2 regions of the Halomonas sp. ND22Bw genome follow, and region 1 is predicted to be linked to the other one. Evidence: predicted binding sites of a transcription regulator. Region 1 holds the regulator's gene; the other holds the start of a gene.

What was found. The regulator PhoB, encoded in region 1, activates phosphate uptake and scavenging genes when phosphate is short. The targets are predictions, from matches to a motif close to TGTCATANNNNTGTCANA.
Region 2: the regulator PhoB is predicted to act here: its motif matches at 5,472-5,489, upstream of CVH10_RS04530 (DUF6482 family protein).

The regions. Positions count from the first base shown of each region.
Region 1 covers NZ_PXWD01000003.1:303,214-311,742, forward strand. Annotated here, with positions in the region: gene pstB (phosphate ABC transporter ATP-binding protein PstB) at 1-210, shown strand, start outside; gene phoU (phosphate signaling complex protein PhoU) at 235-963, shown strand; gene cysZ (sulfate transporter CysZ) at 1,047-1,787, shown strand; gene phoR (phosphate regulon sensor histidine kinase PhoR) at 1,872-3,185, opposite strand; gene phoB (phosphate regulon transcriptional regulator PhoB) at 3,187-3,876, opposite strand; gene ubiA (4-hydroxybenzoate octaprenyltransferase) at 4,001-4,894, opposite strand; gene CVH10_RS06475 (chorismate lyase) at 4,948-5,424, opposite strand; gene CVH10_RS06480 (FAD-dependent oxidoreductase) at 5,562-6,722, shown strand; gene CVH10_RS06485 (HU family DNA-binding protein) at 6,889-7,164, shown strand; gene CVH10_RS06490 (hypothetical protein) at 7,237-7,593, shown strand; gene recG (ATP-dependent DNA helicase RecG) at 7,750-8,529, opposite strand, start outside.
Region 2 covers NZ_PXWD01000002.1:355,846-364,374, reverse strand. Annotated here, with positions in the region: gene CVH10_RS04565 (monovalent cation/H+ antiporter subunit D) at 1-415, shown strand, start outside; gene CVH10_RS04560 (Na+/H+ antiporter subunit E) at 412-909, shown strand; gene CVH10_RS04555 (K+/H+ antiporter subunit F) at 903-1,172, shown strand; gene CVH10_RS04550 (Na+/H+ antiporter subunit G) at 1,184-1,612, shown strand; gene hemH (ferrochelatase) at 1,701-2,786, opposite strand; gene CVH10_RS04540 (cryptochrome/photolyase family protein) at 2,905-4,494, shown strand; gene CVH10_RS04535 (thiol-disulfide oxidoreductase DCC family protein) at 4,494-4,919, shown strand; gene CVH10_RS04530 (DUF6482 family protein) at 5,115-5,417, opposite strand; gene CVH10_RS04525 (hypothetical protein) at 5,555-5,848, opposite strand; gene dnaB (replicative DNA helicase) at 5,916-7,304, opposite strand; gene rplI (50S ribosomal protein L9) at 7,450-7,896, opposite strand; gene CVH10_RS04510 (hypothetical protein) at 7,912-8,529, opposite strand, start outside.

The DNA.
Region 1 (8,529 bases):
ACGCTCAAGGTCGAGGAGCTGATCCGCAACCTGAAGTCGAGCCTGACCCTGGTGCTGGTCACCCACAACATGCAGCAGGCGGCACGGGTCTCGGATTACACCGCCTTCCTGCAGGGCGGCGAACTGGTGGAGTACGCCCCCACCGATACCCTGTTCACCAATCCGCGCCTCGCGCGCACCGAGAACTACATTACCGGACGCATGGCCTGACGCCGGCGCCCTCAGGAGAGTCTCATGGACATCACCAGCGATATCCACAGCCAGCACATCTCGCGGCAGTTCAATCATGAGCTCGAGGAGCTCAAGACCCACCTGATGGCCATGGGCGGTCTGGTCGAGAAGCAGGTACAGGACGCCGTCCGTGCCCTGCTCGACAGCGATTCCGCCCTGGCCGAGCGAGTGGTCGACAACGATCGCGCCGTCAACGACATGCAGATCAAGATCGACGACGAGTGCACCCAGATCCTGGCCCGCCGTCAGCCGGCGGCCTCCGACCTGCGCCTGGTGCTGGCGGTGATCCGCGCCGCCTCCGACCTGGAGCGCATCGGCGACGAGGCCAGCAAGATCGCCCGCAATGCCCTGGAGCTGGTCGAGAGCCAGAACGGCAGCCGCGGCTTCGTCGAGGTACGCGTGATCAGCGAGCACGTGCGCAAGATGATGCGCGACGCTCTGACCGCCTTTGCCCGCTTCGACACCGAGATGGCGCTCAAGGTGGTCCAGGAGGACGAGCAGGTCGACAACGAGTACAAGAGCGCCATGCGCTCGCTGATGACCTTCATGATGGAAGACGCCCGGGCGATCTCCCCGGTTCTGGGCATCATGTGGATCCTGCGCGCCCTGGAGCGGATCGGCGATCACTCCAACAACCTGGCCGAATACGTGGTCTATCTGGTCAAGGGGCTCGACATCCGCCACACGGCCCCGGATGATCTCGACGACGAGGTGCGCGGCGACGAGGGCTGAACCCCGCTCGACCGCTACCGTCAAAGAAGCGGCCGTCGCCCCTGGCGACGGCCGCCGTCGTCGTGATGGAGGAAATGACACCGATGCTGGATGCCTTCTCGGCGCTGTCCCGGGGAACCCGCCTGGTCTACACCCCCGGCCTGCGCCGCTACGTGTTCCTGCCGATACTGGCCAACCTGGTGGTCTACGCCGCCATGCTGAGCTACGTGCTGACCCACTTCGGCGGCTGGCTCGACGGCTGGATGGCCATGGTGCCGGGCTGGCTCGACTGGCTGTCGTGGCTGATCTGGCCGCTGTTCGTGCTCAGCCTGGGGCTGATCGTGTTCTTCAGCTTCACCCTGGTGACCCAGCTGATCGCCGCGCCCTTCTACGGCCTGCTGGCCGAGAAGGTCGAGCGCGAGGTGACCGGCCGGCCGCCGCTGGACGACCGCGGCCTGGCACGCACCGCCATCGATGCCCTGGGCCGTGAACTGGTCAAGCTGGGCTACATCCTGCCGCGCATGGCGCTGCTGTTCGTGATCGGCTGGATCCCGGTGATCAACCTGGTCGCCCCGCTGCTGTGGCTGCTGTTCTCGGCCTGGATGATGGCGGTCACCTACCTCGACTATCCCATGGACAACAACAAGGTGACCTTCGCCGACATGCGCCGCCGGCTGGCCGCGCGCCGCTGGCCGACGCTCACCTACGGCGGCTGGGTGATGCTGATCACCTGGCTGCCGCTGGCCAACCTGTTCCTGCTGCCCGGTGCCGTGGCCGGCGCGGTGCTGATGTGGGAAGACCACTACCGGGCGCTGACCCCCGACGCTGCCCCGGCGAGGCGCTGATGCCCGCGCCCCGGGCAGGCGTCGTGATCACGTGACATCCCTCCGCCCGGCCTGCGCCGGGCGGAGTGGCGTACGGGGACGGGATCAAGCGCGCCGCGAAGCCGGCGCGGCGTCGGTGAGGCGGGCGGCGGGGAAGATGCAGCGGAAGGTGGCGCCCTCGCCGAGCCGGGAGTCGATCTCCAGCTGGGCGTCGTGGCGCAGCAGCACGTGCTTGACGATGGCCAGCCCCAGGCCGGTGCCGCCGGTGGCGGTGCTGCGGCCCTTGTCGACCCGGTAGAAGCGCTCGGTCAGGCGCGGGATGTGCAGCGGATCGATGCCCTCGCCGTCGTCCTCCACCTCCAGGCAGGCGCCGTCGCCCCAGGGGCGCCAGCGCAGCACGATGCGGCTGCCCTCGCCGGCATAGCGCACGGCATTGAAGGCCAGGTTGGAAACGGTGCTGTGCAGCTCCTTCTCCGAGCCGAGCAGGCCGCGGGGCTCCTCGACCGCCACCTCCAGCTGGTGGTGGCCCTCGGACAGCGCCTCGGCGTCGCGCCGCACGGCCTCGAGCAGGCTGGTGGGGTCGATGCGGATGTCGTCGTGGCCGCCCTGGTCGTTCTCCAGCCGCGACAGCAGCAGCAGGTCGTTGACCAGGTTCTGCATGCGCTTGGTCTGGCTCTGCATCTGGCCGATGCCTCGGCCCAGGCGCTCGGGCAGCATCTCGGCCATGTCGCCGTAGGTCTCGAGGTAGCCCGCCAGCACGGTGAGCGGGGTGCGCAGCTCGTGGGACACGTTGGCCACGAAGTCGCGACGCATCTGCTCCAGGCGGTGCAGGCGGGTGATGTCGCGGGCCATCACCAGGCGCTCGTCGTCGCCGTAGAGGGTGATCTGGAACTGCAGGATGAGGTTCTCGTCGATCGGCGAGCACAGCGTCAGCGGCTCGCGATAGTCCCGGGCGTGGAAGTAGTCGACGAAGCTCGGGTCGCGCATCAGGTTGGTGATGTGCTGGCCGCGGTCCAGGGCCGGCTTGAGGCCCAGCATGCGTTCGGCGGCGCTGTTCCACCACTCCATGTCGCCGTGGCGGTCGAGCATCACCACGCTGTCGCGCATCGCCTCCGAGGACTCCTGGATACGGCTCAGGGTGTCGCGCAGCCGGCGCTGGGTGAGGCGCTGGCCCTTCTGGTAGCGGTAGAGGCGATCGAACAGCTCGCCCCACAGGCCGGAGGCCGAGGGCGGCTCGTCATGGGGATGATGGGTCAGCCATTCCTGCAGGGCGTGCAGCTGGCGCAGCTGGTAGAAGAGATAGAGGGCGAGCCCCACGGCGATGCCGGTGCCGCTGAAGCCGAAGGGCCAGCCGACCAGGGCGCCGGCGCCCACCAGGGCACCCAGCCGCCACCATTCGCGTCGCCACAGCCGGCCCACGTCAGCCCTTGGCGGAGAAGCGGTAGCCGGTCCCGCGCACGGTCTGGATCAGCTGCTGGTGCGGCTCGCCCAGCGCCTTGCGCAGGCGGCGGATGTGCACGTCCACGGTGCGCTCCTCGACGTAGACGTTGCCGCCCCAGACCTGATCGAGCAGCTGGCCGCGGGTATAGGCGCGCTCCTGGTGGGTCATGAAGAATTGCAGCAGGCGGTACTCGGTGGGGCCGATTTCCAGCGACTGGCCGTCGATGCTGACCCGGTGGCTGACCGGGTCGAGCATCAGACCCTCGACCTGCACCGGCTCCTCGACGCCGCGCGGCGTGGCGCGGCGCAGCACCGCCTTGAGGCGCGCCACCAGCTCGCGGGGCGAGAAGGGCTTGGTGATGTAGTCGTCGGCCCCGGATTCGAGGCCCTGGATCTTGTTGTCCTCTTCGCCCTTGGCGGTGAGCATGATGATCGGCAGTTCCGAGGTGCCTTCCTCGCGCTTCAGGCGGCGGGAGAGCTCGACGCCGCTGGTGCCGGGCATCATCCAGTCCAGCAGCACCAGGTCGGGCTGGTGATCGACGACCATGGCGTGGGCGCTCTGGGCATTGTCCGCCTCGAGGACGCGATAGTCGGCCATCTCCAGCGCCACGGCGATCATCTCGCGGATGGGCGCTTCATCATCGACGATCAGTACGGTCTTGGCGGTCATCCCGGGGCCTCATGGTCGAGATCAATGACATATTGGTGACGATGACAGCATGTCCTTGTGACAATACCGTGACAGTCCCCGCCTGTCGCCCCCGTTCAGCCCCGTCGTTCGACCCCGTCCGGCATCACCCGCCGGCGCCCGGCCACAGCGACAGCGCGATGCCGGCGAACGCCAGCAGCCCCGACCAGTGGTTGTTGAGGAAGGCCTGGAAGCAGCGCTCGCGATCGCGGTGGCGGATCAGCCGCTGCTGGTGGACGAAGGTCGCCGCCATGGCGGCCAGGCCGACCCAGAAGAAGCCGCCCAGGCCGAGGCGTTCGCCGGCCCAGGCCAGCAGGGCCAGCGTGGCCAGCTGCAAAAGGCCGATGATCAGCTTGTCGGCGCGGCCGAACAGCACCGCGGTGGACTTGATGCCGATGCGCAGGTCGTCGTCGCGGTCGACCATGGCGTACTCGGTGTCGTAGGCCACGGTCCACAGCACGTTGGCGGCGAACAGCAGCCAGGCCTCCAGCGGCACATGGCCGAGCACCGCGCCGAAGGCCATGGGAATGGCCCACGAGAAGGCCGCCCCCAGCACCACCTGGGGCAGGTGGGTGTAGCGCTTCATGAAGGGGTAGACGAAGGCCAGGATCACGCCGCCCACCGACAGCATCACGGTGAAGGCGTTGGTGAAGCACACCAGCACGAAGGCCGCCAGCACCAGGCCGGCGAACAGCGCCTTGGCCTCGCCTTCGCCGATGCGTCCGGTGGCCAGCGGACGCGACTTCGTCCGCTTCACGTGGCCGTCGAAGTGGCGGTCGGCGTAGTCGTTGACCACGCAGCCCGCGGCCCGCATCAGGTAGACCCCGGCGACGAAGATCAGCAGCAGCCGGCGCTCGGGAACGCCCTCGGCCGCGGCCCACAGCGCCCACAGCGTTGGCCACATCAGCAGCCAGGTGCCGATGGGGCGGTCGAGGCGGGTCAGATGCAGGAAGTCGGGCAGCCGGGCCAGCCCCTTGGGGCGCATCAGGGAACGTTCCATGTGGGTCTCTCGGTTGAATCGGACGACACGGGTTTCGGGCGATGTCTGGGAGCCTATCGCGCCGGCAGGGCCAGGTCATCCGCCATGTCGTCGAGGAAGAACTCCTGGACCAGCACCGCGAAGCGGCCGTGGCGCAGCACCGAGCGTCGGCCCCAGGGGCCGGGGGCGTCGTGGAAGGGGGCCGGGTCGGCGCTGACCTCGATGGGGCCGCGCTCGAGGCCGGGCTGGCGGAACAGCCAGTGGCCCAGCGAGCGCTCGCCGAGGCCCGCCAGCCGCTGGCCACGGAGGCCGTGAAGCGGGGCCACCGAGCGCGCCATCACCCAGGGCCGGTCGTCGAGGCACAGCGCGACCTCGCGCCGCCAGGCCAGGCGGCCCGGCGCCATGCCCAGTGCCAGGGCCTCGTCGCGCCGCGGCCGGCCCAGGCGCTGGTCGAGCAGCCTGACCCGGAAGCGGCGCGGCGCGCCGGCCTCGATCAGCCGACGGGTCAGCGAGTCCCGGGAGGCGACCCAACGCCACCAGGCCGGGCTCATGGCGGGGCGGGCCGCCGCCAGGGGGCGCCATCGGGGAGCGAGGGCCGGACCGTGATTCACTGCGCTACTCCGCGTCCAATGCAAAGGGCGGCTAGTGTACCATGTCGGGCCGTCGCGCCCCTGCAGCGAGGAGCCCCATGAGCGCACCCCTGACCATCATCGGCTCCGGCATGGCCGGGCTGGGCCTGGCGCGCCAGGTCCGGACCCGGCAGTCCGAGCGCCCCATCACCCTGATCACCGCCGACGGCGGCGAGGACTACTCCAAGCCGCTGCTCTCCACCGGCTTCGCCAAGCGCCTGCCGCCGGATCGCCTGGCCTCGCGCAGCGCCCTGGAGGCGGCCGACCAGCTCGGTGTGACGATGCGCACGCACACCCGGGTCGAGGCCATCGACCCGGCCGCGCGCACCCTGACCCTCGGCGCCGAGCGGCTGCCCTGGGGCGAGCTGGTGCTGGCCACCGGCGCGGCTCCGGCGCCGCCCTTCGCCATTCCCGAGGCGCTGGCCGGCCGGGTCCATACCGTCAACGATCTCGACGACTACCGTGCCTTCCACGCCGCCCTGGCGGCGCTCGATCGCCCGGCGCGGGTCGCCGTGGTCGGCATCGGCCTGGTGGGCTGCGAGTTCGCCAATGACCTGGCCGCCGGCGGTCATGCGGTCGAGCTGATCGCCCCGGAGTCGGCGCCGCTGCCGCGGCTGCTGCCCGAGCCGCTGGGGCGGGCGCTGGGCGAGGCCTTCGTCGAGGCCGGCATCGCCCTGCACACCGGGCGCATGGTCGACCTGCTTTCGCCCGAGGGCGAGCGGGTGGCGCTGGGCCTGGACGACGGCACCGCCCTCGAGGCCGACCTGGTGCTGGTGGCCACCGGCCTGCGGCCGCGCACCGCGCTGGCCGAGGCGGCCGGGCTCGCCGTGGGGCCGGCCGGGATTCTCGTCGACCGCCATCTGGCGACCTCGGCGCCCGGCATCCATGCGCTGGGCGACGTGGCCTGCGTCGACGGCGTCAATGCCATGTACGTCCAGCCGCTGCAGGCCGGCGCCAAGGCGCTGGCGGCGACGCTTTCCGGCACGCCCACCGAGGTGCGCTACGGGCCCTGGCCGGTGCTGGTGAAGACGCCGCTGCTGCCGGTGGTGGCGCTGCCTCCCGCCGCCTCTCCCGCCCGCTGGCGCATCGAGGGCGAGGGGCATGATCTGAGCGCCCTGGCCGAGGATGAAGACGGACGTTTGATCGGATTTGCGTTGACAGGCGCCTGCGTGCGTCGGAAAGTCGAACTGGCGCGCGCTGCGCCGCCGTTGCTAGGCTAGTGACGTCAACGACGGCGCCCCCGGGATTCCGGGTCTGGCAGCGGCGTTGCCACACGGCGTCATCCGCATGCCGCCCCGTCGGCGGCATGCGAGTGGTGCATGAATCACCGCGAACAACAATGCGGCCGATGGGATCATCGGCAGGATGTCAAACCAGGAGGGCTGTATGCGCAAACCCGAACTCGCCGCGGCGATCGCCGAACGTGCCGATCTTTCCAAGGACAAGGCCAGCCAGGTGCTGAACGTCATTCTCGACGAGATCACCGGCAGCGTGTCCGACGGCAAGGACGTGTCGCTGATCGGTTTCGGCACCTTCACCGTGCGCGAGCGTGCCGCCCGCACCGGCAAGAACCCCCAGACCGGCGAGTCCCTGACCATTCCGGCCAGCAAGACCGTGGCCTTCAAGCCGGGCAAGGGCCTCAAGGACGCCGTCGCCAAGTAAGGCGCGAGGCGCGGCCCGATGCTCGGGCCGCGCGATCCTTCCTCATTCCGCTTTCCGACCAACGGTATCCCGATGAAGCTCCGCCTGATGCTGTGGGTGCTCGGCGTGCTGCTCAAGCGTGCGCTGCGTCGCAAGCCCGCCTTCCGCGAGCGCCTGGGTGAACTGAAACGCCTCGACTGGGGCATCGGCACCGAGGATCTCGCCATCGCCCGCCACTATCGGATGTCGCCTCGCGGCATCGAGACCGGGAGCGGCCTGCCGGTGGATCTCGACCTGGAGCTGCGTTTCGAGGACGCGGACAGTGCGATCCGGGTGCTCCGCAAGCCCACCCAGAAGGCCTTCCTCGACGGCATGATGGCCGGCCGCGTGCGGCTGGTCGGTGATGCCAGGGACCTCGACCGCCTGCAGGGACTGCTGAAGCACCTGTAGCGCCGAGCTACAAGCGCCGAGCTACAAGCGCCGAGCTACAAGCGCCGAGCTACAAGCGCCGAGCTACAAGCGCCGAGCTACAAGAAAACCCCGAAGGCTTCCACCTTCGGGGTTTTCTTTTGCGGCGAACGGTTTCACGCTGCCGACTTTCAGCTTTCAGACCTGCCCGTAGCGGCCGGCTTCCTCGCCCAGCCAGCGGCGGATCAGCGGCCGGCTGGCCTCGGGGTGCTCGGCCAGCAGCGCCTCGGCCAGCGGCGAGATGCGCGGCAGCAGGTCGGCGTCGCGCTCCAGATCGGCGATCTTCATCTGCGCCAGGCCGGTCTGGCGAGTGCCCAGCACCTCGCCGGGGCCGCGGATCTCCAGGTCCTGCTCGGCGATGCGGAAGCCGTCGGTGGTCTCGCGCATCACCGTCAGTCGCTTGCGCGAGTGGTCCGACAGCGGCGGATGATAGAGCAGCACGCAGAAGCTCGCGGTGGCGCCGCGGCCGACCCGGCCGCGCAGCTGGTGCAGCTGGGAGAGGCCCAGTCGCTCCGGGTTCTCGATGATCATCAGGCTGGCGTTGGGCACGTCGACGCCGACCTCGATCACCGTGGTGGCCACCAGCAGGTCCAGCTCGCCGGCCTTGAAGGCCGCCATCACCTCGGCCTTCTCGGCGGCCTTCATGCGGCCGTGGACCAGGCCGATCGAGAGCTCAGGCAGCGCCGCCACCAGCTCGTCGCGGCTGGCCTCGGCGGCCTGGCACTGCAGCGCCTCGGACTCCTCGATCAGGGTGCAGACCCAGTAGGCCTGGCGGCCCTCGGCGCAGGCGTGGCGGATGCGCTCGACCACCTCGGGGCGGCGCTCGTCGGGTACCACCACGGTCTTCACCGGGGTGCGCCCGGGCGGCAGCTCGTCGATCACCGAGACGTCCAGGTCGGCGTAGGCGCTCATCGCCAG
Region 2 (8,529 bases), on a different contig from region 1:
CCGCCCGCTGACCCAGGGCGGCGCCCTGGCGATGCTGTTCCTGGCCGGCGCCGTGGCCGTGGCCGGCCTGCCGCCGCTGTCCGGCGCCATCGGCAAGGCGCTGCTGCTTGACGCCGCCACGCCCGAGCAACAGCCGTGGCTGTGGCCGCTGCTGCTGATCAGCGGACTGGGCGCCATCATCGCCTTGTCCCGGGCCGGCTCGACGCTGTTCTGGCGCAGCCAGAAGGGCGAGCGCGACGGCGAGCCGCTGCCCCGCCAGCAGTGGATCGGCGTCACCCTGCTGATGGCCACCTCGCCGCTGCTGGTGGCACTGGCGGGCCCGGTGAGCGACTACACCCAGGCCGCCGCCGAGCAGCTGGCCAACCCCGACGCCATGGTCCGCACCCTGCTGTCCGACGCTGGAGACGCCTCATGATCCGCTCTCGCTCCTGGCTTCCGATCCCGATGCTGTCGCTGCTGCTGCTGGTGGTGTGGCTGCTGCTGGTGCGCAGCCTGGCCTTCGGCCAGTTCCTGCTGGGCGGCGCCCTGGCCATCGCCATCCCGCTGCTCACCTATCGCTTCTGGGACGTACAGCCCAACGTCAAGCGACCCGGGCTGCTGCTGCGCTACGTGCTGCGGGTCCTCGGCGACATCGTGGTCGCCAACTTCCAGGTGGCCTGGCTGATCCTCAACCCGCGTCAGCGCTCGCGGCCCCACTTCGTCGAGTATCCACTGATGCTGGAGGAGCGCTTCACCATCACCCTGCTGGCCAGCACCGTCAGCCTGACGCCGGGCACGGTGTCGGCCAACCTGCGCATGGACGGCCGGACGCTGCTGATCCATGCCCTGGACGTGGAGGATGACGAGGCGCTGATCGAGCAGATCCGCGAACGCTACGAGCGCCCGCTCAAGGAGATCTACGAATGCTAGACATCGCCCTGAAGATCAGCCTGACGCTGGTGATGTTGGCCCTGCTGCTCAACACCTTCCGGCTGACGGTCGGCCCCAGCCTGCCCGACCGCATCCTGGCGCTGGACACCATGTACGTGAACTCCATCGCGCTGATCGTGCTGCTCGGCCTGTGGCTCGGCACCAAGACCTACTTCGAGGCGGCGGTGCTGATCGCCATGCTCGGTTTCATCAGCACCGTGGCGGTCTGCAAGTACCTGCTGCGCGGCGACATCATCGAATAGGAGAGCCCCGCATGACGTTCTACGTGATTCTCGAGGCCATCATCTCGCTGTTCCTGATCGCCGGCGGGGCCTTCGCCTTCATCGGCTCGCTGGGCATGGCCCACCTGCGCGACTTCTACATGCGCCTGCACGGGCCGACCAAGGCGACCACCATGGGCATCGGCTGCACCCTGGTCGCCTCGATGCTCTACTTCGGCATCGCCGACAGCGAGCCGGTGGTGCAGGAGATCCTGATTGCCCTGTTCCTGTTCATCACCGCCCCGGTGAGCGCCCACCTGCTGGCCAAGACCGGCCTGCACCTGCAGCTCAAGTACGTCGACAAGACCCGCGGGCGCCCCGTGGAGCTGCAGGAGGAAGAGGTCGGCCAGACGCCGGTGCCCCACGGTTCGCCCCCCGACCGCGGCCCCATCACGCTCGAGAAGCGCCCGCCGGGACGCTGAAACGGCCGACGCCTACCGCGGCTCGACACGAACGGGCGGCCCCTTGCGGGGCCGCCCGTTCGTGTTGTGACGGCTGGTGATGGACGGCCTACAGCCAGCCGGCGAGCTCCTGGCGAACGATGGCCTCCAACGCCGCGACGTGATCGTCGCGAGCGTTCAGGCAGGGCACGTAGGTGAAGGTCTCGCCGCCGGCCGCGAGGAAGGCGTCGCGGATCTCCTGCTGGACCTCCTCGAGGGTCTCCACGCAGTCGGCGGAGAAGGCCGGGGAGATCACCGCGATATGCCTGCGCCCCTGGCGAGCCAGCTCGGCGACCCGCTCCACGGTGGCCGGCCCCACCCACTCCTCGGGACCGAACTTGGACTGGAAGGTGGTCTCGATCGCCGCATCGTCGACCCCCAGGCGTTCCTGCAGCAGCCGAGTGGTCTGGCGGCAGTGGCAGTAGTAGGGATCGCCCTCGTCGAGGTAGCGCTTGGGCACGCCGTGATAGGAGGCCACCAGCACCTCCGGGGTCGACTCGGCGGCCGCATAGGCCTCGCGCACCGAGGCGGTGAGCGCCTCGAGGTAGGCCGGATGCCGGTAATAGGCGGGCACGGTGCGGATCGCCGGCTGCCACTTGAGGCGCATCAGGGTGCGGAAGGCCTGGTCGTTGGCGGTGGCGGTGGTCGGCGAGCCGTACTGGGGATAGAGCGGGAAGAACAGGATGCGCTCGCAGCCCCGGGCCTGCAGGCGACGCAGCACGCTGTCGGTGGAGGGATTGCCGTAGCGCATGCAGAAGTCCACCTCGACCTGGTCGCCGTAGGCCGTCTCGAGCCGCTCGCTCAGCTTCTCCGTCTGTTCCCGGGTGATGGTCAGCAGCGGGCTCTCGTCACGCTCCTGGTTCCAGATGCTGCGATAGGCCTTGCCGGAAATGAAGGGGCGCCGGGTCAGGATCACCAGCTGCAGCAGCGGCTGCCACAGCCAGCGCGAATAGTCGACCACGCGACGGTCGGACAGGAACTCGCCGAGGTAGCGGCGCATCGACCAGTAGTCGGTGGCGTCCGGCGTGCCGAGATTGACCAGCACCACACCGACCTTGGCGCGAGGCAGCGCGGGATGTTCCGCTGGCGCATGCCGCAGCCGCCCCTCTCCCGGTGAGTCCCGCTCGGCATCGGATGAGTGCTCTAAGGCTGGCATGGCGCGCGTTCCCCGTGGTCGACATGAGACGAAACTGAATGACCTAGCCTACCATCGCGGGCGTTCGGGCGAAATATCGTTATACTATCGGTTCGATTTGTACAATCTCTGGTGAACCATGTCCCGTCCGCTGATCCTGGTGCTCGGCGACCAGCTCGATGTCGATCTGGCGAGCCTTCGCGAGGCGCCGCCCGAGGCCGTCATCGCCCTGTGCGAGGTCGCCGAGGAAGGCCGCTATGTGCCCCACCACCCCCAGAAGATCGCCCTGATTCTGGCCGCCATGCGTCACTTCGCCGCCGACCTGCGCGACCGCGGCCACCGCGTCCACTACAGCGCCCTGGACGACCCCGACAACGCCCAGACGCTGCTCGACGAGGCCGAGCGACTGGCACGCCTGTACGGCTGCGACGAGATCCGCGCGGTGCGCCCGGGCGAGTGGCGGCTGTGGCAGGCCATGCGCGAACGCCAGGGCAACGCCCTGCCCTGGCGGCTGATCGAGGACGATCGCTTCTACACCACCCCCGACGACTTCGCCGCCTGGGAGCAGGGACGCAAGTCACCGCGCCTGGAGTACTTCTACCGCGAGATGCGTCGCCGCACCGGTCTGCTGATGGAGGACGACGCGCCCGCCGGCGGGAGCTGGAACTACGACCACGACAACCGCGAGCCACTGCCCGAGGGGATCGAGGTGCCCGCCCCGCCCCGCCATCGCCGCGATGACGTGACCCGCGAGGTCATGACGCTGGTGGGAGAACACTTCGGCGACCACTTCGGTGACCTCGCGGGCTTTCACTGGCCGGTGACCCGGCGCCAGGCCCTGGCCGACCTGCGCCACTTCCTCGCCGAACTGCTGTCCGACTTCGGCCGCTACCAGGACGCCATCAGCGACAGCGAGCCCTTCCTGTTCCACTCGCGGCTGTCGGCGGCACTGAACCTCGGCCTGCTCTCGCCACGGGAGCTGTGCGAGGGCGCCGAGCGCGAGTATCGCCAGGGCCGCGCGCCGCTCAACGCGGCGGAGGGCTTCATTCGCCAGATACTGGGCTGGCGGGAATACGTGCGCGGCCTCTACTGGACGCGCATGCCCGACTACAAGCGTGCCAACGCCCTGGGGGCGAACCGCGGGCTGCCGGCCTGCTACTGGACCGGCGACACCGAACTGCGCTGCCTGAAGCGTGCCATCGAGATGACCCGCGACAACGCCTACGCCCACCACATCCAGCGGCTGATGGTCACCGGCAACGTCGCGCTGCTGTGCGACGTGGCGCCGGACGCGCTGTGCGACTGGTACCTGGCGGTCTACGCCGACGCCTGCGAGTGGGTGGAACTGCCCAACACCCTGGGCATGGTGCTGCACGGCGACGGCGGGCTGATGGGCTCCAAGCCCTACTGCGCCTCGGGCAAGTACATCGATCGCATGTCGGACCACTGCCGGCACTGCCGCTTCGATCCCAAACGGGTCGTCGGCGACAACGCCTGCCCGCTCAACAGCCTCTACTGGCGCTTCCTCGAGACCCACCGCGAGGCGCTGTCGGGCAACCACCGCATGAAACTGATCTACGGCTCGCTGGACCGCATGTCGGACGACAAGCGGGCGGCGATGCGCGACCAGGCCGAGGCCTTCCTCGCCGGGCTCGAAACCGAGCCGGCCTACGGTCGAGGCGAGCACCGCGCCGGCTATCACGACGCCACCGACCACGGAGCCCCCTGATGATGCCCCGCCCGCGCTCGACACGTCGCGCCCCCTCGCCTCGTCACGCCGCCTCGCCGGTGACACTCTTCCACGACGGCCACTGCCCCTTCTGCCAGCGTGAAGTCGCCTGGCTGGCGCGCCACCCGCGTCGCGAGCGGGTCAGGTTGGTCGACATCCAGACGACCGACGTCGCCAACGAATGGGGGCGTTCGTTCGAGGTCATGATGGGCCGCCTTCACCTGCGCGACGCCGACGGCACCTGGTTCGTCGGCATGGACGCCAGCCGGGCGCTCTACGCGGTGCTGGGCTATCGTCGCCTGGTGGCGCTGTCGATGCTGCCGGGCCTGGCGTGGGGCGTCGATCGCGGCTATGCCGTCTTCGCCCGCTACCGGGTCGGGCTGGGGCAGCGCTGGCAGGCCTGGACGGGGCGCTCGGATCGCTGAGCGATGGGGGCGACGCCATCGGGCATGGCGAGAACGCGACGGAAACCGGGCTGGCCGGAAAGGCCGGAAGACTCGGGGGAAAACATGCCACCAGTCGGGTCGGGGAGCGCGCTGAGGCGTACGGTGGCAGGTCGGTGGGCCGGCGCGATGCCGGAGGTCGGTGAATGGTGATCGAGGAAAGGCGCGGCTCGCAGGCTAGAACACCAGCGGCATGCGAGAGCTGAGCGCGTCGTGGTAGTTCGCGTCGCGACCGATCATCTCGTCGTGCGCCACGTACTGCACCAGATAGGCACGGTGGATGCCGGCGCGCTTGAGCTCGAGGTAGACGTCGTCGAGGGCGCGGAACAGCATCGGCTTGCCGCGCTGGGTCAGCAGGTGGCGCTGGCCCTCGATGTCTTCCAGTTCGACCTGGTAGACGCGGCTGCCGGCATGGCTGATCACGCGGATCTCGAAGTTGTCGTGCTGGGCCACGAAGGCCTTGAGGTCATTGAAGTCCATGATCCCTCCATCGGGATATCTCAGGATGAATGCTGATACAGTCTCGTCCTGTCGGATGACACGACGATGACGGCACCGTATCGCCCTGAGACCGATGGAGGGCACCGGGGTTCCCGGCGGGAAGCCGCCGAAGGCGGTTACTGGTAGTCGGCGGGATCGATCGCCTTGCCCAGGGAGTTGCGGTCGACCCACTTGCCGGCCTTGGTCTCCTTGTAGCGGAACACCACGCGATCGCCGACCGCGACCGGCAGCTCCGAGTCCTCGGTCTGATAGCTGTAGTCCTCGCCGTCCACCACCAGCTGGTAGCGATAGAGATCCGGCATGCCCAGCCACTCCTTGAACGGCCCTTCGCGTTCCACGGACTGCAATTCGCCGCGCGCCTCGAGCTTCGGGGTGCGCCGCCGATTACCGCGCTGAAATCCGCCTGCCATGGTGCTTCTCCAGTGTGCTGTTCGAGGGGTGGGGATTATACGGCGCCGGCTGCCCCGCTCAAGGGGGTCACTCGCCGAAGGTGTCGCCATAGCTGTCCGGCGCCAGATCCTCGAAGCGGGTGTACTTGCCGATGAACGCCATGTGCACCGTGCCGATCGGCCCGTTACGCTGCTTGCCGATGATGAATTCGGCCAGCCCCTGGTTGTCGGGGTTATCCGGATTGTAGACCTCATCGCGATAGACGAAGCCGATCAGGTCGGCGTCCTGCTCGATGGCGCCCGACTCGCGCAGGTCCGACATCACCGGGCGCTTGTTGGGACGCTGCTCCAGCGAGCGGTTGAGCTGCGACAGCGCCACCACCGGGCAGCCGAATTCCTTCGCCAGACCCTTGAGCGAGCGCGAGATCTCCGAGATCTCGCCGGTGCGGTTCTCGGAGAAACCCGGTACCTGCATCAGCTGCAGGTAATCGATCATGATCATCGCCAGGTTGCCGTGCTCACGCACGATCCGGCGCACCCGCGAGCGCATCTCGTTGGGCGACAGCGCCGCGGTGTCGTCGATGAACAGCTGCTTGTCCTTGAGCAGGTTCACCGCCGAGGTCAGGCGCGGCCAGTCCTCGTCCTCGAGCTGACCCGTCCGCACCCGGGTCTGGTCGATGCGCCCCAGCGACGAGAGCATCCGCAGCATGATCGCTTCGCCCGGCATCTCCATCGAGAACACCACCACCGGCTTGTCGCTGGAGATCACCGCATGCTCGACCAGGTTCATGGCGAAGGTGGTCTTGCCCATGGACGGGCGCCCGGCCACGATCACCAGGTCCGAAGGCTGCAGACCGGAGGTCATGTCGTCCAGGTCGCGGAAGCCGGTCGACAGGCCGGTCATCTCGCCCTGCATGTTGAACATCTCGTCGATGCGATCCACCGCCTTGGCCAGCAGGTCGCTCATGCCGACCGGGCCACCCTCCTTGGGCCGCTCCTCGCTGATCTGGAAGACCAGACGCTCGGCCTCGTTGACCAGCTCGTCGGCGGGCCGCCCCTGGGGGGCGAAGGCGCTCTCGGCGACCTGGTTGGCGGCATGGATCAGCTTGCGCAGGGTGGCCCGCTCGCGAACGATGTCGGCATAGGCGCGGATGTTGCTGGCCGACGGCGTATTGCGTGCCAGCTCCGCCAGGGTGGCCAGGCCGCCCACGGTCTCGAGCTGATCACGCCCCTCCAGCGCCTCGGACAGGGTCACCACGTCCAGCGGCCGCGCCTCCTCGGCCAGCGTCGCCATGACGTTGAAGATCAGGCGATGCTCGTAGCGATAGAAGTCGTTGGCCACCAGCCGGTCGGCCACGCTGTCCCAGGCCTGGTTGTCGAGCATCAGTCCGCCGAGCACCGACTGCTCGGCCTCCAGCGAGTGAGGCGGCACCTTCAGCGCCGCGGTTTCCTGATCGAGCTCGAGGGATTCGTTCATTGGGGCGGGCACCTCCGCAACATGGGCCGGCACATTCTACCTCGAAGGACGCCTGACGCCCCAGCCGGGATAACGTGGCACGGGCAAGCAAAAAAGGGCGCGAGGATTTCTCCTCGCGCCCCTGGCGTCCGCGGGGGAGTCGGGCTTATTCGGCCACGACCACCACGCGCACGGTGGCGTCGACTTCGGCGTGCAGGTGCAGCGCGATGTCGTATTCGCCGGTCTGACGGATCGGACCTTCCGGCATGCGGACTTCGCTCTTCTCTACCTCGATGCCGGCAGAGGAGATGGCGTCGGCCAGGTCGCGCGGACCGATGGAACCGAACAGCTTGCCTTCATCGCCGGCCTTGGCGACCAGGGACAGCTCGATGTCGTTGAGCTGTTCGGCGCGGGCTTCGGCTTCGGCCTTGCGCTCGGCGGCCTGAGCTTCGAGCTCGGCACGCTGGGCCTCGAAGGCTTCGATGTTGTCCTTGGTGGCCGGCACGGCGAGGCCGTAGGGCACCAGGTAGTTGCGGCCATAACCGGGCTTGACGGTGACCTGGTCACCCAGACCGCCCAGCTTGCCAATCTTGTCGAGCAGAATGACTTCCATCTCGTAAACCTCTTGTCAGTCGCTGCGGCCGAGTCGTCCGCGAATATCCGCGAACGCGTCGATCAGGGCCGCAAGCAGCACGATGAGAATCATGGGCCAGGTGGTGATCAGCAGCACATAGAAGGCGACCAGCCACAGCCCGTTCATTCCCTTCAATCCGATAACACCGTGCACCAGCGCGATGCCGGCCACCAGCAACGGCACCCAGAGCATCAGGCCGAGGCCGGGCAGCACCAGCACCGTGCCGATGACGAGAAACGCCATCAGCACCAGCAGCTCGCGGGGCACCAGGCGCAGGGCCTGGAACTCCTCGCGAAAGCCGCCGGGGTTGTAGAGCCCCGCCTGCCAGCTCCTGGCCAGGGCCAGGCAGGCCACCGAGGCCAGCAGCACGATCAGCCCGGTGACGCCGCCGATCAGCATCTCGGCCAGGCGTTCGGTCTCGAGCCCCTGGCGCGAGAGCTCGTCGAGCATCGAGGCGAACTCCGGCGAGCCCTGGCGCAGCTGCTCCAGCAGGGGCCCGGTGCCGCCCGGCGGCACGAAGATGCCCAGCTGGATCATCGCCGCCCCGGCGAGGGCGCCGACGATCAGCGTCTCGCTCCAGCGCAGGCGCGAGCGCAGCACCACCGCCATCAG